Regions from separate parts of the Azospirillum formosense genome, predicted to be linked through region 3. Evidence: riboswitches for the same ligand, from Rfam matches in the RefSeq annotation. Region 3 holds a riboswitch; each other region holds the start of a gene.
What was found. A riboswitch is a leader RNA that binds a small molecule or an ion and turns the genes downstream of it on or off. The one in region 3 is predicted to bind cobalamin.
Positions count from the first base shown of each region.

Region 1 (2,246 bases), on a different replicon from region 3:
AGGTCGGGGCGGCCATCGCGCGCGACTTCGGCAGCTTCGACGATTTCAAGACCCGCTTCAACACGGCGGGCGCCGGGCAGTTCGGCAGCGGCTGGGTCTTCGTCACCGCCGACCCGTCGTCGGGCAAGCTCGCCATCGCCGCCCGCCCGAACCAGGATTCGCCGGCCATGGAGGGCGTGCCCGTGCTGATGGGCAACGACGTGTGGGAGCACGCCTATTACCTGAAGTACCAGAACCGCCGCGCCGACTATCTGGCGGCCTGGTGGAACGTGGTCGACTGGGGGGCGGTGAACCGCCGCTACGCGGCGATCCGCAAGGGCGAGCTGGTGATCTGACCGGCCAGCTGACCTGAACGAAAAAGGGCGGCGGGGATGTCCCCGCCGCCCTTCACGCGAACCATACGGTCCAGGGAGCCGGTCAGACGCCCTGGTGCAGGCGGACGTTGAACAGCGGCCCCTGGCTCTGGCGGCGCAGCGCCTTGGCGACGGCCAGAACGGCGAGGTCGGCCAGCGGCTCGACGATGATGACAGTCATGTAGGCGGCGCCGAAGGAGGCGACTTCCGTCATGGTCTCGGCGGTGAAGCCGTGGCCGTAGAAGGCCCAGAAGGCCACCCAGGCGACGATGCCGCCCTGATAGGCGGTGGAGAGGGCCAGCGCCTGGGAGTACTTCAGGTCGACATAGGGGGTGGCGTCGGGGACGATCCGCTTCGCCAGCAGGCTGATGCCCCACAGCGGGACCAGCAGCGTGGTGACGTTCATGCCGTACTGCGGCAGGTCGAAGGGAGCGAAGAACAGGCCCTGGATCAGCAGGCCGGCGGCGAGGCCGATCGAGGCCGCGCCGGCGCCGAACAGCAGGAGCAGGGTCGAACCGAGGATCAGGTGAACCTCCGACACGCCCACGGGGTGGTGCGGGAACACCTCGAAGAAGGAGAAGACCAGCGCGGTGGCGATCAGGCTGCGCAGCACCAGCGGCGCGACCCCGCCGTTGTTGCGGACGTCGTCGCGCGCCAGCTTTCCGGCCATCGCGAAGCCGCCGGCGGCCGTCGCGTAGCTGAGAGCGATCTTGGCGCCGTCCACGACGCCGGGTTCGATGTGCATGCTCTATGCCCTTTCCGAGTCTGCCATGCGTTGGGAGGGGCGTCGTTGCTGGCAGGCACCGGCATCGCAACCCCCTTGGCCCCTGGATGGGCGCACCGGGGGGACGGCTTGCGGAAGACGGGCGGCCATAGGGCCGGACATCGGCAAGCGACCACCGGGGCACCCCGCCCGAGGACGAACGTTCGGTTACGGCAGGTCTCCTGGCTTGCGGGTCAAGGCGGCATCGTCCGGCCTTCCCGGCGCCCGTTCCCGCAGGCGGCGCCAGTGACACGGAAAGGACGAGGCCGCTCACCGCTCACAGTTGCGGGGGCAGCGCCGGATTTGCCGTGTCTCCCCCTGCGGGGCGGCGCACCGGCTTCCCTCTTAGCCCCGCGACCGGAGGACGCGGGGAACCATAACCGGCGCCAGGGTAGGGGCGGGGTCCCCCGCCGTCAAGAGGGGGATGGCGGCCCGTCGCGGGGAGTCGCACGGCTTCCTTGACACCGCTCCCGCGGAGGCGACAAGGTCCGGCGGACTGCGCGGCGCCGGATCAACGGGCGAAGGACGGGATTGCGGGCATGCTACCGGTTCATTTCCTGACCATCGTCCTGAACGGCGACCCCTTCATCCGCTACCACCTGGAGGTGTTCCGCCAGTTGCCCTTCCCCTGGCATTGGCACGTCGTGGAGGGGGTGGCGGAGCAGGTCCGCGATTCCTCCTGGTGCGCGCAGCGGGGCGGGCGCGTCCCGCAGGATCTCCACCGCGACGGGCGCAGCAGCGACGGCACCTCGGAGTATCTCGACCGCATCGCCGCGGAGGAGCCCGGGCGCGTGTCGGTGTACCGCAAGCCGCCGGGCGTCTTCTGGCAGGGCAAGGTGGAGATGGTGACGGCGCCGCTCGCCGCCATGACCGAGGAATGCCTGCTCTGGCAGGTCGATGCAGACGAGCTGTGGACGGCGGAGCAGATCGCCCGCGCGCGCCGGATGTTCCTCGACTCGCCGTCGCGCACGGCGGCTCTGTACCTCTGCCACTTCTTCGTCGGCCCGTCCCTGGTCCTCGACCGGCTGGACCAGTACGGCAATTACCGCGCCTACGAATGGCTGCGCAGCTGGCGGTACCGGCCGGGCGATTATTGGCACTCGCACGTCCCGCCCCGGCTGGTGCGCCCG
Region 1 is NZ_CP159405.1:127,477-129,722, forward strand. Features, by position in the region: gene ABVN73_RS24900 (superoxide dismutase) at 1-335, shown strand, start outside; gene ABVN73_RS24905 (energy-coupling factor ABC transporter permease) at 418-1,098, opposite strand; cobalamin riboswitch at 1,271-1,510, opposite strand; gene ABVN73_RS24910 (hypothetical protein) at 1,656-2,246, shown strand, end outside.
Region 1: linked by a shared signal. The riboswitch ahead of ABVN73_RS24905 (energy-coupling factor ABC transporter permease) and the one ahead of cobW (cobalamin biosynthesis protein CobW) in region 3 are both predicted to bind cobalamin.

Region 2 (2,246 bases), 290 kb from region 3:
GAAGCCGGCGTCCCAGCCGCGCGCCCGTTCCGGCTTCAGGGTCGGGTTGCCGGCGTAGGTGGCGGTGTAGCCGTACAGCTCGAACAGGGTGGGATTCTTGACGCCGGTGCCGTAGGAGGCGCGGAGCGTCGTCCCGCTCTCCTCGACCCGGTAAGCCGCCGTGGTGCGCCATGTGGTGGCGTCGCGGAACAGGTCATTCCCGTCGTGGCGGACGCTGCCGGTCAGGGTCAGCCGGTCGAACAGGCCCAGCTTGTACTGGCCCACCAGGCCGGTGGAGCCGATGGAGCGGTCGAAGCTGGAAAAGCTGCTGCGGCTGATCGCCCTGTCCTCCTCACGCTCCATGGCCGCGGTCAGCACATGCTCGGCGGGGCCACTGCTCAGCGTCAGGTTGGTCTGGTAGTCGGCCTTGGTCTTGCGCCCGTCGTAGCGGCTGGTCACCGTCTTGGCGTCGTCGCGGTAGTCGCGCTGCTGGCGGCCATGGGTCAGGCCGACGATGTGCTCCCACTGTCCGTCGAGAAGGGCGATCTTGCCCTGAAGCCGTCCGAAATATTGCTCCCCGGCGGTGCTGGTTCCGTCGTCGACGGCGCCGCGCCCGCCGATGAAGCCATCGGTGTCGGTGCGGAAGCGGGTGTAGCGGCCGGTCACGGCGATCTCGCTGCGCTCGGTCGGGCGGACGGCGGCGTTTCCGGTCAGCGTGCCGTTGCGGTAGCCGTCCTTCTCCGGGTTGCCGAGCCGCTTGTCGGCGACCGACACGCCGTCGCTGGTGACGCCCTGGCCGGTGAGAAACAGGTCGTAGCGGTCGGTCCCGGTGCCGAAGGAGGCGCGCCCGGCGGCGGTGCCGAAGGACCCGCCCTCGACGGCGGCGCGGAACCGGGGGGCGCCGGCGCCGCGGCGGGTCACGATGTTGACGACGCCGCCGACCGCGTCGGAGCCGTAGAGCGCGCTCTGCGGGCCGCGCAGCACCTCGACGCGTTCCACGTCGCCGGCCAGCAGGTTGGCGAAGTCGTATTCGGAGCCGGCGGCGGGATCGTTCACCTCGATCCCGTCGATCAGGACGAGCGTCTGGTTGCCCTCCGCCCCACGGATGCGGAGCTGGGTCAAGGTGCCCATCGGGCCGGTGCGGTTGACCGCGACGCCGGGCACGGCGCGCAGCGCGTCGGACAGCAGCTGGGTCTGGCGCTGCTCCAACTCCTCGCGGGTGATGACGGTCAGGGCGCTGCCGGTTTCCTCGGCGGCGGTGGGGACGCGGTTGGCGGTCACCGAGACCGGCGGAAGGGTCGTGATGGCGGTGGTGTCGGCGAAGGCCGGCGTGGGGAAGGTCGACAGGGGAAGCGCAAGACTTCCCAGAAGGGCGGCGAAGGACGCCGTCCGCTGAAGGCGGGGAACGCGGACACTCATTGAGACCTCGGACGGGACGCCGGTGGCACGTCACCGCGAACGAAGCCCCACCGGAAGCTCCGCGAACGGACTCCCGGTTCGACGACCTTCGGTGCACCCCGCCCGAACGTGTTCGCGTGTGACCACGACTGACGGCAGGTCTCCTGGCTCGCGGGTTATCGTCGGCCCATCGCCTTCCCAGGATCGCGATCCCAGTGGCATTCCGATGGACGACTCGCCGCTTACAGTTGCGGGGGCAGCCCCGGCGTAAGACCCTCGCACGGCAAATCGCCGCGGGGTCCGCACCGTGTTCCCATTTTCAGCCCTTTCGGGCAACCGTCGGGTGCGAAGCTACGCGGGCCGGACGGCTCCGGTCAAGCCGCAATCCGCCACTGCATCGACCGCGGTTTTAATGGCCGCTCCCCCTCTTGTCGCCGGGAGAGGGTCTGACTACATGACGGTCGAGGTCCGGGCCCCTCTGGCAGCGTCGCCCGGCGCTGTGATGTCGGACTTCCCATAGAGCCGTCGCCTTGGCGCGGCCTTGCGGAAGCTGGCCCTGTCCTTCCCCCTGGGTCCCGCTCCCCCACAAGGTCCACCGCCGACGACGGCACCCGACGGGCCTTTGGGAGACATCGACATGGACCGCACCGAACCAACATCCTGACCGACCGCCACGTCTCCACGGCAAACGATGGAGGCGGGTGTCCTGGCGCGCCGCGGCAAAGCCGTCGCGCGCGCTTTTCCGTTGGCCGCAGACCTTGCGGCCGCGATTCCAGTCCGGGCCCCTCTGGCCGATCCGCCCCGCCGTGGCGCATCGGTGATGTCGGACTGCTCATGTGACGATCGAAGTCTCCGCTTGCGGGAGCGGA
Region 2 is NZ_CP159403.1:1,552,007-1,554,252, reverse strand. Features, by position in the region: gene ABVN73_RS20210 (TonB-dependent receptor) at 1-1,398, opposite strand, end outside; cobalamin riboswitch at 1,514-1,733, opposite strand.
Region 2: linked by a shared signal. The riboswitch ahead of ABVN73_RS20210 (TonB-dependent receptor) and the one ahead of cobW (cobalamin biosynthesis protein CobW) in region 3 are both predicted to bind cobalamin.

Region 3 (2,246 bases):
CGTCGAGGTCTTCCTGGCGGGCGGCGAGTAGGTGCATGGGCCACAGCTTTGCAAACACTCCCTCTCCCGTCCCGGGAGAGGGTGCCCGCGAAGCGGGCGGGTGAGGGGGCGGGCGAGGATCGGTGCGGTCTCCGCGTGCGGCCCTCACCCTCCCGCGCTTCGCGCGGGTCCCTCCCTCTCCCAGGACGGGAAGGGCTTTTTACGACAGCGCCGCGGTCACGGCATCGCGGTCCAGGCCCGTCTCGCCGATCACCACCAGACGGCTGCGGCGCGGCTCGTCGGGCTTCCAGAAGCGGTCGAAATGGGTCTGGATGCGCGTTCCCACGCCCTGCACCAACAGGCGCATCGGCTTGCCCGGCACATCGATGAAGCCCTTCAGGCGCAGCACGCCGTGGGCGGCGGCGACCCGCTCCAGCGTCTTCGCCAGGGCCGCCGGGTCGGGCTGCGGGCCGAGTTCCACGACGAAGCTGGTGAAGTCGTCGTGGTCGTGGCCCTCCTCCTCGTCATGGTGGCTGGGGCGGTTGGCGAGGTCGTCCTCGGCCCCGGCGCCGACGCCCAGCAGGACGACCGGATCGACCTTGCCGTTGCTGGCGCGCAGGATCTTGGCCTCGCGTCCAGTGCCGGCCTCCGCCATAGCGGCGCGGATCAGGTCCTCGACCTTCGCCAGATCGGCGGCGTCCACCAGATCGGTCTTGTTCACCACAATCAGGTCGGCGCAGAGGAGCTGGTCCTCGAACACCTCCTCCACCGGGGTCTCATGGTCGAGCTGCCCGGCCTCGGCGGCCTGGGCAGCCAGCGCCGCCGGATCGGGGGCGAAGCGGCCCTCCGCGGCGGCGGCGGCATCGACCACCGCGACCACGCCGTCCACCGTCACCCGCGTCTTGATCGCGGGCCAATGGAAGGCCTGGACGAGCGGCTTCGGCAGGGCGAGGCCGCTCGTCTCGATGATGATGTGCTCCGGCGGCTGCGGGCGGGCCAGCAGCTTCTCGATGGCCGGGACGAAATCGTCGGCGACGGTGCAGCACAGGCAGCCGTTCGCCAGCTCGATCACGTCGTCCTCGCTGCAGGTGGGATCGCCGCAGGCGCGCAGGATCTCGCCGTCGATGCCGACGTCGCCGAACTCGTTGATGATCAGCGCCAGACGGCGCCCGCCGGCCTGCTCCAACAGGCTGCGGATCAGCGTCGTCTTCCCGGCGCCGAGAAAGCCGGTGATGACGGTGGCCGGGGTCTTCCCGGCGGTCGGCAGGCCGGTGGTCATGATCTGGCTTCCTTGTCTCCGCCACACCCGGCGGATTGGATGAGTGTCGGTCCGGCGGCAGGTTTCCTGGCTCGCGGGTCGTCGTCGCGCCTCCCGCCTTCCCGGCCTGGCGGCCCGTGGCATGTCCGGAGGCCGACTCGCCGCACACAGTTGCGGGGGCAGCCGCGGCCTTGGACCCCATCCGGGTCCGCACCGCATTCCCTATTATCCCCGCGCCTTCATGGCGGACGGGGCACCGTCGGAGGCGCAGAATTGCAGGCGGACCCCCGATTTGCAAGCGGCCATTTGGCGCCCGTAAACCGTGCCGGCGAACCCGGAACGCTCCGCCCGCCCCGCCGTTGGTGTGTCGGAAGATCGGTACAGTCTGTCTGGAAAGCTGACACCCCGGACGGCCTGCGCAGCCCTCGGCCTCATGGCAGGAAGTGAGCGGTTTCAACAGCTTGTTCGAACGCTTCGCAGTTGGCATGTTCTGTGCTTATATCAGGGCAACCAAAAACGCGGACCGGCAGACGACGCGGACGAACAGGGAGGGAAAAGCGGCACCCATGGCCGACGACATCATTCTGGAAGCGCGCGGACTCTCGAAGGAGTTCAAGGGCTTCATCGCGGTGAAGGAGGTGAACCTCCAGGTCCGCCGCGGCACCATCCACGCGCTGATCGGCCCCAACGGCGCCGGCAAGAGCACGGTCTTCAACCTGCTGACCAAGTTCCTGACGCCGACGCGCGGCCAGATCCTCTACAAGGGGCGCGACATCACCGCCATGAAGCCCGCCGACGTGGCGCTGCTCGGCATGGTGCGCTCCTTCCAGATCTCCGCCGTCTTCCCGCACCTCAGCGTGCTGGAGAACGTCCGCGTCGCGCTGCAGCGCCCGCGCGGCACCAGCTTTCATTTCTGGAAGCCCGAAGCCAGCCTTTACGACCTGCACGCCCGCGCCGAGGAGCTGATCGAAGCGGTGAACCTCACCCCCTGGATCGGCCACACCGCCGC
Region 3 is NZ_CP159403.1:1,266,176-1,268,421, reverse strand. Features, by position in the region: gene cobN (cobaltochelatase subunit CobN) at 1-37, opposite strand, end outside; gene cobW (cobalamin biosynthesis protein CobW) at 200-1,258, opposite strand; cobalamin riboswitch at 1,297-1,513, opposite strand; gene ABVN73_RS18915 (ABC transporter ATP-binding protein) at 1,804-2,246, shown strand, end outside.